Regions from separate parts of the Hydrogenophaga crocea genome, predicted to be linked through region 1. Evidence: predicted binding sites of a transcription regulator. Region 1 holds the regulator's gene; the other holds the start of a gene.
What was found. Region 1 encodes HrcA, which represses chaperone genes, less so after heat shock. Its sites were predicted from a motif close to TTAGCACTCNNNNNNNNNGAGTGCTAA; they were not measured.
Positions count from the first base shown of each region.

Region 2: a site for HrcA is predicted at 2,110-2,136, ahead of groES (co-chaperone GroES). Genes of this name have one in related genera too.

Region 1 is NZ_CP049989.1:2,396,234-2,403,888, forward strand. Features, by position in the region: gene G9Q37_RS11315 (RelA/SpoT family protein) at 1-1,129, shown strand, start outside; gene greB (transcription elongation factor GreB) at 1,134-1,694, opposite strand; tRNA gene G9Q37_RS11325 (tRNA-Arg) at 1,767-1,843, opposite strand; tRNA gene G9Q37_RS11330 (tRNA-Ile) at 1,898-1,974, opposite strand; gene hrcA (heat-inducible transcriptional repressor HrcA) at 2,015-3,025, opposite strand; gene G9Q37_RS11340 (NAD kinase) at 3,117-4,034, shown strand; gene recN (DNA repair protein RecN) at 4,076-5,719, shown strand; gene rapZ (RNase adapter RapZ) at 5,722-6,615, shown strand; gene mutY (A/G-specific adenine glycosylase) at 6,597-7,655, opposite strand; gene G9Q37_RS11360 (dynamin family protein) at 7,652-7,655, opposite strand, start outside.
Region 2 is NZ_CP049989.1:4,343,693-4,351,347, forward strand. Features, by position in the region: gene groL (chaperonin GroEL) at 57-1,703, opposite strand; gene groES (co-chaperone GroES) at 1,740-2,030, opposite strand; gene G9Q37_RS20695 (PAS domain-containing sensor histidine kinase) at 2,248-4,272, opposite strand; gene metK (methionine adenosyltransferase) at 4,440-5,624, opposite strand; gene G9Q37_RS20705 (lysophospholipid acyltransferase family protein) at 5,786-6,619, shown strand; gene G9Q37_RS20710 (LpxL/LpxP family acyltransferase) at 6,616-7,542, shown strand; gene yihA (ribosome biogenesis GTP-binding protein YihA/YsxC) at 7,564-7,655, opposite strand, start outside.

The sequences.
Region 1 (7,655 bases):
CACGCAGTGGCTGCAGTCGTTGCTCGACATCCAGCAGGAAACGCACGACGCGAGCGAGTTCTGGGACCACATCAAGATCGACCTCTTCCCCGACGCGGTCTACGTGTTCACGCCCAAGAGCAAGATCCTCGCGCTGCCGCGCGGCGCCACGCTGGTCGACTTCGCCTATGCCATCCACAGCGACGTGGGCCACCACGCCGTGGGCGGCCGCATCAACGGCGAGCAGCGCCCGCTGCGCGCCGAGCTCTCCAACGGCGACGTGGTCGAGGTGATCACCGACGACAAGGCGGAACCCAATCCGGCCTGGCTCTCGTTCGTGAAGACCGGCCGCGCGCGCTCCAAGATCCGCCACCACCTCAAGGCGATCGCGCAGGAGAAATCGCTCGAGCTCGGCGAACGCATGCTGGGCCAGGCGCTGCGCTCCGAAGGCATCGCGCAACTGCCGGCCGAAGACGGCGAACACGCCGCGGTGTGGGACAAGCTGCTGCGCTTCACCGGCAGCAAGAACCGCGCGGAGCTGCTGTCCGACATCGGCATGGGCCGGCGCATCGCGAGCATGGTGGGCAAGAAGCTCGCGGTGCTGCTGGCCGAGACCGGCCTCAAGCCCGACGCAGTGCTGATCAGCCGCGAGCGCTACGACACCGGCCGCGAAGAAACCCTTTCGCAAGGCGTGGTCACGCTCGACGGCAGTGAAGGCATGTCGGTGCAGTACGCGCCCTGTTGCCGCCCCATTCCGGGCGATCGCATCGTGGGCTACCTGGGCCGCGGCGAAGGCCTGGTGGTGCACGCCGAAGACTGCCCCACGGCCCGGCGGCTGCGCGGGCGCGATGCCGAGCGCTTCATCGAGGTGGAATGGGCCGACGAGCCCGTGCGCTCGTTCGACACCACGGTGGTGGTGACCGTCACCAACGGCAAGGGTGTGCTCGCGCGCGTGGCCTCTGCGATCGCCACGGCCGAGGCCGACATCACGCACGTGGACATGGGCGAAGACCCCGCGCAAACGGCCACCGACATCCGCTTCTCGGTGGCGGTGCGCGACCGCCAGCACCTGGCCGACGTGCTGCGCAGCCTCAAGCGCACGCCCTCGGTGATCAAGGCGCAGCGCTACAAGGCCACCCCCAAGCCCTGAGCGATCAGGCGCCGGGCGCGGGGTAGCGCACCTCGAGCACCTCGAGCTCCTGCAGGCCGCCGGGCACCGCAAGCTTCACCACGTCGCCCACGCGCGCCTTGAGCAGCGCGCGCGCCACCGGCGAGACCCAGCTCACCTGGCCCTGGGTGTTGTCGGCCTCGTCGGTGCCCATGATGGTCACGGTGGTCTCGCGGCCGGCCTCGTCGGCATAGGTCACGGTGGCGCCGAAGAAGACCTGGTCGTTGCCGTGGTGCAGCGACGGATCGACCACCTCGGCGATCTCCAGCCGCTTGGTGAGGAAGCGGATGCGCCGGTCGATCTCGCGCAGGCGCTTCTTGCCGTAGAGGTAGTCGCCGTTTTCCGAGCGGTCGCCGTTCTTGGCGGCCCAGTGCACGGCCTCGACCACCTTGGGCCGCTCCTCGTCCATCAGCGTGAGCAGTTCGCGGCGCAGGCGTTCGTAGCCCTGGCGCGTGACGTAGTTCTTGCCACCGGGCGTGGCGATGGCGGCCGCGCCATCGGCGTCATCGTCGTCGTGCTCGGATTCGCGGGTGAAGGCCTTGCTCACGGATGAACCCAACAGGTGAAGCGAGGGGGCAAAGAAAAAGCCCTGCAGCTTGTGGCTGCAGGGCTTCTATGGTGGCGCGGCTGGCAGGAATCGAACCCACGACCCCTTGGTTCGTAGCCAAGTACTCTATCCAGCTGAGCTACAGCCGCGAAGCCTTGAAGTATAGCAGCATTTTTTCGCGTTTCTTTTGCTGCACCCCTTTTTGGTAGGCCGTGTTGGGCTTGAACCAACGACCAAAGGATTATGAGTCCTCTGCTCTGACCAACTGAGCTAACGGCCCGGGAGGCGCGCATTGTAGGTGCGCGCCCACGCGCAACGGCTCACTTGGTGTGGCTCAGTGCGTTGCTCACGAGCTTGGCCGTCACGTCCACGATCTGGATCATGCGGTCGTAGGGCATGCGCTGCGGGCCGATCACGCCCAGGGTGCCCACCACCTGGCCGTCGACCTCGTAGGGCGCGGTCACGATGGACAGGTCTTCGAAGGGCACGACCTGGCTTTCGCCGCCGATGTAGATGCGCACGCCGTCGGCCTGGGTGGACACGTCGAGCAGGCGCACGAGTTGGGTCTTCTGCTCGAAGAGGTCGAACAGGCGGCGCAGGTTGCCCAGGTCGCTGCTGAACTCGCTCACCGACAGCAGGTTGCGCTCGCCGGCCACCACCACCTCGTCCTGCTCGGCGGGTTGGGCCCCGATGTCCACGGCCTGCTTCATGAGGTCGGCGATCTCACCGCGCAGCGCTTCGAGTTCGGTCTTGAGGCGCTCGCGCACGGCCTCGATGGTCAGGCCCGCGTAGTGCGAGTTGAGGAAGTTCGAGGCCTCTACCAGTTGCGACTGGCTGAAGTTGGCCTGCGTCTGGATGATGCGGTTCTGCACCTCGCCCTCGGGCGAGACGATGATGACCAGCACACGCCGCTCGGACAGGCTCAGGAATTCGATGTGGCGGAACACCGAGGCGCGCCGCGGCGCCATCACCACACCCACGAACTGCGACAGGCTCGACAGCAGGTGCGCGGCCTGGCTGATCACGCGCTGGGGCGACTCGATGCCCGGCGCGGCAATGGCCGAGACGGTGGGAATCTCGTCGCGCCGCACGGTGAGCATGGTGTCCACGAACAGCCGGTAGCCGCGCGCGGTGGGAATGCGCCCGGCCGAGGTGTGCGGGCTGGCGATGAGGCCGAGCTCCTCGAGGTCGCTCATCACGTTGCGCACGGTGGCGGGCGAGAGCTCGAGCCCCGCGGCCTTGGCCAGCGTGCGCGAGCCCACGGGTTGGCCGTCGGCGATGTAGCGTTCCACCAGCGCCTTGAGCAGCAGCTTCGAGCGATCGTCCAGCATGCCGAAGATTCTACGGAAGGCCTCTCCCGCCGCGTTCATGGCAGGGGAATGCACAGGGCATATTGCCATGGGCCTATGTTGTAATTTGCGCATGAATGCCCCCCACCTGCCGCGCGCCCTTGCGCCCAAGGCCCTTCGCCCGCTGCGCTTCGAGCAGGTGGTGATCGTGGGCAAGTACCAGGCGCCCGGCGCACGCAACGCGGTCGAGGAGATCGCGCAGTTCCTCATGGCCGAGGGCTGCGATGTCTCGCTGGAGCTGCAGACCGCGCTCAACACCGGCATCACCGACCACCCCACGATCGACGTGGCCGGCATCGACTGCCACACGCAGCTCGCGCTGGTGGTGGGCGGCGACGGCACCTTGCTGGGCATCGGCCGCCAGATGGCGCGCCACGGCGTGCCGCTGGTGGGCATCAACCAGGGCCGCCTGGGTTTCATCACCGACATCCCCTTCGACAGCTACCGCGAGGTGCTGCGCCCCATCCTGCGCGGCGAATACCAGGAAGAGGCGCGCAGCCTGATGGCCGCCAGCGTGTGGCGCGACGGCCGCTGCGTGTTCGAGGCCACGGCGCTCAACGACGTGGTGGTCAACCGCGGCGCGGTCGCCAGCATGATTGAACTGCGCGTGGAAATCGACGGCCACTTCGTGGCCAACCAGCGCGCCGACGGCCTGATCATCGCGTCGCCCACGGGCTCCACCGCCTATGCCCTGTCGGCCGGCGGCCCGCTCATGCACCCCGACATCGGCGGCTGGGTGATGGTGCCGATCGCGCCGCACACGCTGTCCAACCGGCCGGTGGTGCTGCCCTCGCACAGCGAGATCGCGATGGAGATCGTGGCCGGCCGCGACGCCAGCGCGAGCTTCGACATGCAGTCGTTCGCCAGCCTGCTGCACGGCGACCGCGTCGTGGTGCGCCGCTCCGAGCATTCGCTGCGCCTGCTGCACCCGGTGGGCTGGAACTACTTCGACACGCTGCGGCGAAAACTGCACTGGAACGAAGGGGCCTGAGCGCCCGGTGACAATCGCGTTGTTCATTCACCGCCCTTGCCATGAGCCTTCGCCGCATCGCCCTGCGCGACTTCGTCATCGTGCCCTCGCTCGACCTCGAACTGGCCGCCGGCTTCGGCGTGCTCACGGGTGAGACTGGTGCGGGCAAGTCCATCCTGATCGACGCGCTGCAGCTCGCGCTCGGCGCGCGCGCCGAGGCCGGCGTGGTGCGCGAAGGCGCGGCGCGCTGCGAGATCGCGGCCGAGTTCGACCGCCCCGCCGCGCTGCGCCCCTGGCTCGACGAGCAGGGCTTCGCCGACGACGACACCCTGCTGCTGCGCCGCGTGGTCGACGCCGAGGGCCGCAGCCGCGCCTGGATCAACGGCAGCGCGGCCACGCTGACCCAGTTGCGCCAGGCCGGGGACGCGCTGGTGGATATCCACGGCCAGCACGCCTGGCAAGGCCTCACGCGCGCCGATGCGGTGCGCGGCCTGCTCGACGGTTTTGCCGGCATCGACACCGCGCCGCTCGCCAAGGCCTGGGCCGGCTGGCGCGAGGCCCAGGGTGCGCTCGAGCGCGCGCGCGAGCGCCAGTCCACGCTGCGCCAGGAAAGCGAACGCCTGGCCTGGCAGATCGGCGAGCTCGACAAGCTCGCGCCGCAGCCCGGCGAATGGGACGAGCTCAACACGCGGCACGGCCGGCTGGCGAACGCGCAAAGCCTGATCGACGCCACCCAGGCCGCGGTGCACGCGCTCGACGAGGCCGACGACAACGCGGTGGGCCTGATCAACCGCGCCATCGCCGCGCTGCAGGCCCAGGCCCACATCGAGCCCGCCTTCGCCCAGCCGCTGGAATCGCTACAGAGCGCGCTGGCCCAGGTGCAGGACGCGGTGCACGAGCTGCACCAGCACCAGCGCCACGCCGAACTCGACCCCGAGGCGCTCGCCGAGCTCGACCAGCGCCTGTCGCAGTGGCACTCGCTCGCGCGGCGCTACCGCACCCCCGCCGAAGAACTGCCCGCGCTGCTCGCCCAATGGAAGGCCGAGCTCGCGCAGCTCGACCAGGCGCTCGACATCGACACCCTCGAACGCACCGAGGCCAAGGCCCGTGCGGCCTTCGACGCGGCCGCCAAGGCCGTGAGCCAGCAGCGCCAGAAGGCCGCGCCGCGGCTGAGCCAGGCCGTGACCGAAACCATGCAGACCCTGGGTATGGAAGGCGGCCGCTTCGAGGTGGCGCTGCTGCCGCTGGACACGCCACACGCGCACGGCCGCGAGCAGGTGGAGTTCCGCGTGGCGGGCCACGCGGGCAGCACGCCGCGGCCCGTGGCCAAGGTGGCCTCGGGCGGTGAACTGTCGCGCATCGCGTTGGCGATCGCGGTCATCACGAGCCGGCTCGGCCACGCGCCCACGCTGATCTTCGACGAGGTCGACGCCGGCATCGGCGGCGCCGTGGCCCACACCGTGGGCCGGCTCATGCGCCAGCTCGGCAAGGACCGCCAGGTGCTGGCCGTGACCCACCTGGCCCAGGTGGCCGCCTGCGCCGACCACCACCTGCTGGTGGCCAAGCAGGTGCGCGAGGGCCGCACGCAAAGCACGGTGCAGCCCATCGAACACGACACGCGCGTGCGCGAGCTCGCGCGCATGCTGGGCGGCAACGAGCGCTCCGACGTGTCGCTGGCGCACGCGCGCGAACTGCTCTCCGCCTGACCATGACCGCCGCTCCCGCCGCCGCCGTCACCGAGCTCGTGGTCATCACGGGCATGTCGGGCTCGGGCAAGTCCGTGGCGCTGACCGCGCTCGAAGACGTGGGCTTCTATTGCGTCGACAACCTGCCGCCCGAGCTGCTCGAATCCTTCGTCGAGCTCGAACGCAACCACAGCACGCCCAAGGTGGCCATCGCCATGGACGTGCGCAGCGCCTCATCGCTGCCCGGGCTGCCACGGCGCCTCGCGGCGCTGCGCAACGCCGACCTGCACCTCACCACGCTGTTCCTCGACTCGACCACCGACACCCTGGTGCGCCGCTTCTCGGAAACGCGCCGGCTGCACCCGCTGTCGCTCAACAGCGCGCACGACCAGCACCGCGCGCTCACCGACGCGATCGAGCACGAGCGCGAACTGCTCGCCGAACTGCGCGAGCAGGCCCTGGTGCTCGACACCAGCCTGGTGCGGCCCGCGCAGCTGCGCAGCCAGGTCAAGGAGCTCGTGGGCGCCACGCACACGCCGCTCACGCTGGTGTTCGAATCCTTCGCGTTCAAGCGCGGCATTCCCATGGATGCCGACTTCGTGTTCGACGTGCGCATGCTGCCCAACCCGCACTACGAGCCCGAACTGCGCCCCATGACCGGGCGCGACGCGCCCGTGGCCACCTTCCTCGCGGCCAGCCACGAGGTGGTGGCGATGGAAAACCAGATCCACGCCTTCCTCGACCACTGGCTGCCGCTGATGATGCGCGACCACCGCAGCTACGTCACCGTGGCCATCGGCTGCACCGGCGGACAGCACCGCTCGGTCTATCTGGTGGAGCGCCTGGCGGGGCAGTTCGGCACCCGGTGGGTGACGCGGGTGCGCCACCGCGAGGCCGATCACTGGGGCAAGGGCTGATCGCGCAGGACCTGCAGCAGGCCGCGCACCGGCGCGGGCAGGCCCAGGCCCAGGGCTTCGGTCCACGGCACCCATTGCCCGGGCACGCCGGGCGCGGCGTCGGCCGGCAGCGGCAGCCGCTGCGGCAGCAGTTCGAGCTCGCGGTGCGTGAGGCTGTGCGACACCGGTGAGCCTGGCTCCAGCCGCGCGGCCCGATCGCCGAGCGCCGCGTGCAGGGCGTCTTCGCTGGCGAACACCGGCGGCGCGTAGAGCCCGGCCCAGATGCCGCGCTCGGGCCGGCGCTGCAGCCAGACCGCGTCGGCCCGCACCGCCAGCAGCAGCCACCAGCGCTCGAAGCGGCGCACCAGCTTGCGCGTCTTGACCGGGAAGCGAGTCGGGTCGCCGCTCATGCGCGCGGCACAGAGATCCACCATGGGGCAGACCACACAGGCCGGCTTGCTGCGCGTGCACAGCGTGGCGCCCAGGTCCATCAGGCCCTGGGTGTAAGCGGCCATGTCGTCGCCCTCGGGCGCTTTGGGCAGCAGGGCCTGGGCGTGTGCCCAGAGCGCGCGCTGCGCGGCCGTCTCGGCCACGTCGCCCTCGAAAGCCAGCACGCGCGAGAGCACGCGCCGCACGTTGCCGTCGAGGATGGACACGCGCTCGCCGAAGCAGAACGCGGCGATGGCGGCCGCGGTGGACGCGCCGATGCCGGGCAGCGTCTGCAGTTCGGCCGCCGTGCGCGGAAACCGCCCGCCGTGCTGCGCCACCACCGCCTGCGCGCAGCGGTGCAGGTGGCGCGCGCGGCTGTAGTAGCCCAGGCCGCTCCAGAGCGCCATCACATCGTCGATGGGCGCGGCGGCCAGCGCAGCCACGTCGGGGAAACGTTCGAGAAAACGCGGGTAGTAGCCCAGCACCGTGGACACCTGCGTCTGCTGCAGCATGATTTCGGACAGCCACACGCGGTAGGGATCGCGCGTGCCCTGCCAGGGCAGGCCGTGGCGGCCCGAGGCGCGCTGCCACGCGATCAGGCGCGGCGCAAAGGCCGACGGCAGCGCCGTCAT
Region 2 (7,655 bases), 1.9 Mb from region 1:
AAAAAACCCCGCGATCGCTCGCGGGGTTTTTTGTTGGCCGGGAAGCCGGGCGGGGCTTACATGCCCATGCCGCCCATGCCACCCATGTCGCCCATGCCGCCGGCGGGGGCGGGAGCGTCGTCCTTCGGCGCTTCGGCGACCATGGCTTCGGTCGTCAGCAGCAGCGAAGACACCGAGGCGGCGTTCTGCAGCGCGGTGCGGGTCACCTTGGTCGGGTCCAGGATGCCCATCTCGATCATGTCGCCGTAGGTGTCGTTGGCGGCGTTGAAGCCGTAGTTGCCCTTGCCGTTCAGCACGGCGTTGACCACCACGGACGGCTCGCCACCGGCGTTGGCCACGATCTCGCGCAGCGGCGCTTCGATGGCCTTGAGCACCAGCTTGATGCCGGCGTCCTGGTCGGGGTTGTCGCCCTTGAGCTTGTCGCCCACGGCCTGCTTGGCGCGCAGCAGGGCCACGCCACCACCGGCCACCACGCCTTCTTCAACGGCGGCACGCGTGGCGTGCAGCGCGTCTTCCACGCGGGCCTTCTTCTCTTTCATCTCGACTTCGGTGGCCGCACCGACCTTGATCACGGCCACACCGCCGGCCAGCTTGGCCACGCGCTCTTGCAGCTTCTCGCGGTCGTAGTCGCTGGTGGCTTCTTCGATCTGGATGCGGATCTGCTTGACGCGGGCCTCGATGTCGGCCGCGGCGCCGGCGCCGTCGATGATGGTGGTGTTTTCCTTGCCCACTTCCACGCGCTTGGCCTGGCCCAGGTCGGCCAGCGTCACCTTCTCGAGCGTCAGGCCCACTTCTTCAGCGATGACCTTGCCGCCGGTGAGGATGGCGATGTCTTCGAGCATGGCCTTGCGGCGGTCGCCGAAGCCAGGCGCCTTGACGGCCACGACCTTCAGGATGCCGCGGATGGTGTTGACCACCAGGGTCGCGAGGGCTTCGCCTTCGACTTCCTCGGCGATGATCAGCAGCGGACGGCCGGCCTTGGCGACTTGCTCCAGCGTGGGCAGCAGGTCACGGATGTTGCTGATCTTCTTGTCGAACAGCAGCACGAAGGGGTTGTCCAGCAGGGCGGCCTGCTTTTCGGGGTTGTTGATGAAGTAGGGCGACAGGTAGCCGCGGTCGAACTGCATGCCTTCCACGACATCGAGTTCGTTGTCGAGCGACTTGCCGTCTTCCACGGTGATCACGCCTTCCTTGCCGACCTTGTCCATCGCGTCGGCGATGATCTTGCCGATCGACTCGTCGGAGTTGGCGGAGATCGAACCCACCTGGGCGATTTCCTTGCTGGTGGTGGTCGCCTTGGACGACTTCTTCAGCTCTTCCACCAGGGCGGCGACGGCCTTGTCGATGCCGCGCTTGAGGTCCATGGGGTTCAGGCCGGCGGCCACGTACTTGCTGCCTTCGCGCACGATGGCCTGGGCCAGCACGGTGGCGGTGGTGGTGCCGTCACCGGCGTTGTCGGAGGTCTTGGAGGCCACTTCCTTCACGAGCTGGGCGCCCATGTTCTGCAGCTTGTCCTTGAGCTCGATTTCCTTGGCCACGGACACACCGTCCTTGGTCACGGTGGGGGCGCCGAAGGAGCGCTCGAGCACCACGTTGCGGCCCTTGGGGCCCAGGGTGACTTTCACGGCGTTGGCCAGGATGTTCACACCCTCGACCATGCGGGCGCGGGCTTCGCCGCCGAAAACTACGTCTTTAGCTGCCATTTTTCAGACTCCTGAATAGCGATAAAGGGGGAGGGCTTACTTCTCGACGACCGCGAACAGGTCGTCTTCCTTCATGACGAGCAGCTCGTCGCCGTCGACCTTGACGGTCTGGCCGCTGTACTTGCCGAACAGGACACGGTCACCGACCTTCACGGTCAGCGCCTTGGTTTCGCCCTTGTCGTTGGTCCGGCCCGGACCCACGGCCACGACCTCGCCCTGGTCGGGCTTCTCGGCGGCGGCGTCGGGAATGACGATGCCGGAGGCGGTCTTGGTTTCGCTGTCGACGCGCTTGACGATCACGCGATCGGCGAGGGGACGAAGTTTCATTGCATCTCCTGAATGGGAAGAATGTTGGTGGAGGGAAAAAGGGGGTTCCGACCCGGGGGCCGGGACACGGGCGCGAATGTTAGCACTCGGCGCCGGCGAGTGCTAATCATGGGGCCGACGTGTGTCGATTTCAAGAGCGCGGCAACGGCGATCGGCTGGCACGCCCAAAAAAAGAGCCCGGGAGGTCCCGGGCCCTGTCTGGGGTCGTCGGCGGTTCTCAGGCGCTCAGGGCGGCCAGGGCCGAGGGCGTGAACTCGGTGGCCGGGCCCGTGCCTTCGAAGGGCAGCGTGAAGTAGAAGGTGCAGCCGCGGCCGGGGGCGGTTTCGCACCAGATGCGGCCACCGTGGCGTTCGATGATGCGCTGCGTCTGCGCGAGACCGGTGCCGTTGCCCTCGAAGTCCATCGAGTGGTGCTGGCGCTGGAACATCACGAACAGGTTGTGCGCCTTCTCCAGGTCGAAGCCGACGCCGTTGTCGCTGATGTAGAACATGTGGCCGCCGACGGGGTTGACCTTGCAGCCGACCTCGATGCGCGCGTTCGGGTGCTTGCGCGTGTATTTCACGGCGTTGTCGAGCAGGTTGCCCCAGGCCTGGGCCAGCAGCATCGCGTCGCCGCGCACCATGGGCAGGTCGGTGTCGATCACCCAGTCGATCTGGCGCTGTGTGTTCTCCTGCCGCAGGTGGGCGATCACGCCGTGCAGCAGCGGGCTCAGCGGCACCGGCTGCGACTCGATCGCCACGCGACCCAGGCGCGCGTATTCGAGCAGGCCTTCGATCATCACGCCCATGCGTTTGCTCGACTTGCCGATCGATTGCAGGCACTGCTGCACCATCGGGTCGTCGGACTCGCCGATCTGCTCCTGCAGCAGCGAGGTGAAGCTGGCGATGTGGCGCAGCGGCGCGCGCAGGTCGTGCGAGACCATGTGCGAGAAGACGTCGAGGTCCTTGTTGGCGGCCACGAGCTGGCGCGTGCGGTCGGCCACGCGTTTCTCGAGCTCGCGGTTGAGGTCGTTCATCACGTCCTCGAGGTTCTTGGCGGCGGTCATGTCGCGCGTGATGCACGACAGGCCGCGCAGTTCGCCCTGCTGGTTGCGCAGCGCGGTCACCACGCTGTGCGCCCAGAAGCGCGTGCCGTCCTCGCGCAGGCGCCAGCCGCGGGTTTCCCACTGGCCGTGCGACTTCGCCAGGCGCAGCACCTGCTGGGTGTCGATCTCGTCCTCGCCCGCGTTGTCGGCGCTCATGAGCGAACCGAAGGGCTTGCCTGTGACCTGGGCCTTGCTGTGGCCGTGCAGGCGCTGGGCGCTCTCGGTCCACTCGGTGATGCGGCCTTGCTCGTCGATGAAGTAGACGCAGTAGTCCTGCAGCGCGTCCACCATCAGGCGGTAGCGCTGCTCGCTCTCGAACAGCTCGGTGGTGCGCTCGCGCACGCGCTCTTCGAGGTCGCGGTTGGCGTTGAGCACCAGTTCTTCGGTGCGGCGGCGCTCGCTGATGTCGTGCAGCTCGATGAAGATGCCCTTGATCTCGTGGCCCTGCTGGTCGGGCAGGTAGTGGATCTCGTAGTAGTGCCGCTGGCCGGAAGCGTCCTGGCGTTCGGCCTCGAAGCTCTGAGGCTGGCCGCTGAGTGCCGCGGCCACGCGCGGCAGGATCTCGTGCAGCACCTCGGGGCGCACCACGTAGCTCAGGTGCGAGCCCACCATTTCTTCGGGCGTCTTGCCGTAGCGGCCGGCGTGCGCCGCGTTCGCGAAGCGGCAGACCAGGTCCTTGTCGTAGTAGGCCAGGCGCGCGGGAATGCGGTCGGTGATGCTGCGCAGCAGGGCCTCGGTGGGCGTGGGTGCGCCGGCCGTGGTCGCCACGGGGGCGGGCGCGGGCTGCACCAGGGTGCTGGTGTGCAGGAAGTGGCCCTGGGCGTCGAACACCGCGGCCGAATGCAGCCGGGCCGGCCACACGCCGCCGTCGGCCTTGCGCAGGGCCAGGTCCAGCGGCGGGGCCTCGCCGCGCTGGCGCAGCGCGTCCACGTGGGCGCGCAGCTGCTCGAGGCTTTGTGCGTCGGCCGGTTCGATCACATGGGCCAGCGCATCAGCGCCCGCGCCGCTGTGGCCGAGCCAGTTCAGCAGCGTGCGATTGGCCCGCACGCAATGCAGATGCGCGTCCAGCGCGAGCAGGCCGCCCGGGACCTGGTCGAAGGGGTCCTGGCCGGGGGTTGATTCGCAGCCGATGTCGGTGAAGGACAGGTCGAGTTCCATGAAAGCTCCGGCGGGTTCTGCGCAGGCGAAGAAGGACTTGTGCGTTCATATCGGCGCACGCCCGGAAAAATTCAGCGCTCGCTGGCGTTCATGGACGAAGGGATGAAAAACACGAAAAAAGGCCCCGCGGGCTCGCGCCGGCGGGGCCTTGCAGGCAGTGATTCGACTTACTTCAGGCCGGCGGCAGCGCGCAGGGCAGCGGCCTTGTCGGTCTTTTCCCAGGTGAATTCCGGCTCCTCGCGGCCGAAGTGGCCGTAGGCGGCGGTCTTGGAGTAGATCGGGCGCAGCAGGTCGAGCATCTGGATGATGCCCTTCGGGCGCAGGTCGAAGTGTTCCTGCACGAGCTGGGCGATCTGCTCGTCGGGGATCACGCCGGTGCCTTCGGTGTAGACCGTGACGTTCATGGGGCGCGCCACGCCGATGGCGTACGCCACCTGGATCTGGCACTGCTTGGCCAGGCCGGCGGCCACGATGTTCTTGGCCACGTAGCGCGCCGCGTAGGCGGCCGAGCGGTCGACCTTGGACGGGTCCTTGCCCGAGAACGCGCCACCGCCGTGCGGGCAGGCACCACCGTAGGTGTCGACGATGATCTTGCGGCCGGTCAGGCCGCAGTCGCCCTGCGGACCGCCAATGACGAAACGGCCGGTGGGGTTGATCAGGTACTTGGTGTTCTGCAGCCACTCCTTGGGCAGCACGGGCTTGATGATCTCCTCGATGATGGCTTCGTTGAAGCTGGCCTTCATCTTGGTGGGCGTCTCGCTCTGGTCGGGCGAGTGCTGGGTGGAGAGCACCACGGTGTCGATGCTGTGCGGCTTGCCGTCGACGTAGCGCATGGTCACCTGGCTCTTGGCGTCGGGCCGCAGGAAGGGCAGGCGGCCGTCCTTGCGCAGTTGGGCCTGACGCTCCACGAGGCGGTGCGCGTAGTAGATGGGCGCGGGCATCAGCTCGGGCGTTTCGTCGCAGGCATAGCCGAACATCAGGCCCTGGTCGCCGGCGCCGGTGTTCAGGTGGTCGTCGCTCGCGTGGTCCACGCCCTGGGCGATGTCGTTGGACTGCTTGTCGTAGCAGACCATCACGGCGCAACCCTTGTAGTCGATGCCGTATTCGGTGTTGTCGTAGCCGATGCGCTTGATGGTGTCGCGCGCGACCTGGATGTAGTCGACGTGGGCGTTGGTGGTGATCTCGCCGGCCAGCACCACCAGACCCGTGTTGGTCAGCGTTTCGGCGGCCACGCGGCTGCGCGGGTCCTGCTGGAAGATCGCGTCGAGGATGGCGTCGGAGATCTGGTCGGCCACCTTGTCGGGGTGGCCTTCGGACACGGATTCGGACGTGAAGAGGAAATCGCTCGCCATTTAAACTCCTGAAGGTTGTCGTGATCGGCGTTGCCGGTCTGTCAGAAGTCGGCGAACGCTTTAGCGGCATTTGTGAATCGCCCCGCAATCAGTTCATCAACTCGGCGATGGCGCGATTCTAGTGCAGCGCCCGTCTGGCCTCACAGGGCCCCTTTGTTCTCTTGGCCACACTGATCCGTCTCTTGTTCTCCGCGGGCGCGCGCCTGCCGCTGGCCGTGCTGCACGCGGTGGGCCTGCTGCTGGGCTGGCTCAGCTTCGCGCTGTCGCCCACCTACCGCCGTCGCCTGCTGGCCAATGCGCGGCAGGCCGGTCAGCCGCTGGCCGTGGCCCTGCGCTCGGTCGGTCACGCGGGCCGGCTGGTGACCGAGTTGCCGCGCCTGTGGCTGGGCGCACCCGTGCCCTGGCGCTGGAGCGGGGTCGAGCACATCGAGGCCGCGCAGGCGGCGGGCCGCGGCCTGCTGTTCCTCACCCCGCACCTGGGCTGCTTCGAGGTCACGGCCCAGGCCTATGCCGCGCGCTTTGGCGCCCGGCGGCCCATGACCGTGCTCTACCGGCCCTCGCGCCAGCCCTGGCTGCGCGAGCTGGTGGACCGGGCGCGCGAGCGCCCCGGCCTGCAGACGGCTCCCACCACCTTGTCCGGGGTGCGCCAGCTCATCGGCGCCCTGCGCGCGGGCGAGGCCGTGGGCCTGTTGCCCGACCAGGTGCCGCCCCAGGGGCTCGGCGTCTGGGCGCCGTTCTTCGGCCGCGACGCCTACACCATGACCCTGTCGGCCCGCCTCGCGCGCTCGGCCGACGCGGTGGTGCTGCTGAGCTGGGGCGAGCGCCTGTCCTGGGGTCGCGGCTACGTGATCCACGTGCGTCCGCTCGACCAGCCCCTGCCCGCCGAGCCCGAAGCGGCGGCGCGGGTGGTCAATGCCGCCATGGAAACGCTGGTGCGAGAATCGCCCGCCCAGTACCTCTGGTCGTACGACCGCTACAAGGCGCCTCGCCGATGACCGAACCCGCGAAAGACGCCCCGTCCCTCGACGATCCCCCCGCCAGCCTGGGCGCGCGCCTGGGCATCGGCTTCATGCGCGTGCTCGCGCGCCTGCCCCTGTCGTGGGTGCGGGCGCTGGGCTGGGTGCTGGGCCAGGTGCTGCACACCGTCGCGGGGCGGCGCCGGCGCATCGCGCGCACCAACTGGGCGGCCTGCTTTCCCGAACAGTCCGAGGCCGAGCGCGATGCCGCGGTGCGCCGCCATTTCGTGTATTTCGCCCAGGCCTGGCTCGACCGCAGCTGGCTCTGGGAAGCGCCCGACGAGGTGGTGAAGCGCCGTCTGGTGCTCAAGGGCGATCTGGCCGTGTTCGACGGCAACACGCCCACGGTGATCTTCGCGCCGCATTTCGTGGGGCTCGATGCGGGCGGCCTCGCGCTCACCGCCAAGCTGCCGCGGCGCTTCTGCACGGTGTATGCCGAGCAGCTCAACGCCGACATCGACCGCTGGATGGCCGCCGGCCGCCAGCGCTTCGGCCAGCCGCACGTGGTGAACAAGCGCCAGGGCCTGCGGCCCATCGTGGCCGCGGTGCGCGACGGTTTTCCGCTCTACCTGCTGCCCGACATGGACCACGGCGAGCGTGACGCCGTGTTCGTGCCCTTCTTCGGCGTGCTCGCGGCCACCGTCACCTCGCTGCCTCGCCTGGCGCGGTTGGGCAAGGCGCAGGTGGTGCCGGTGCTCACCCGCCTGGTGCCCGAGGGCTACGAGGTCACGGTGCTGCCGCCCTGGCAGGGCTACCCGGGTGGCACGGTGGAAGAGGACACCGCCGAGATGAACCGCCAGCTCGAAGGCTTCATCCGCACCATGCCCGAGCAGTACTACTGGGTGCACAAGCGCTTCAAGACGCGGCCGCCGGGCGAGCCGCCGTTCTACACCGGCGTCTGACACGCGCCGCGCGGCGCGGCCTCAGTCCAGGGCCGGGGGCTCGTCGTCTGGCGGCGCGGGCGCGGCGGCGGGCGCCGCGGGCGCTTCGAGCGCCCACTGCCGCAGCAGCACCG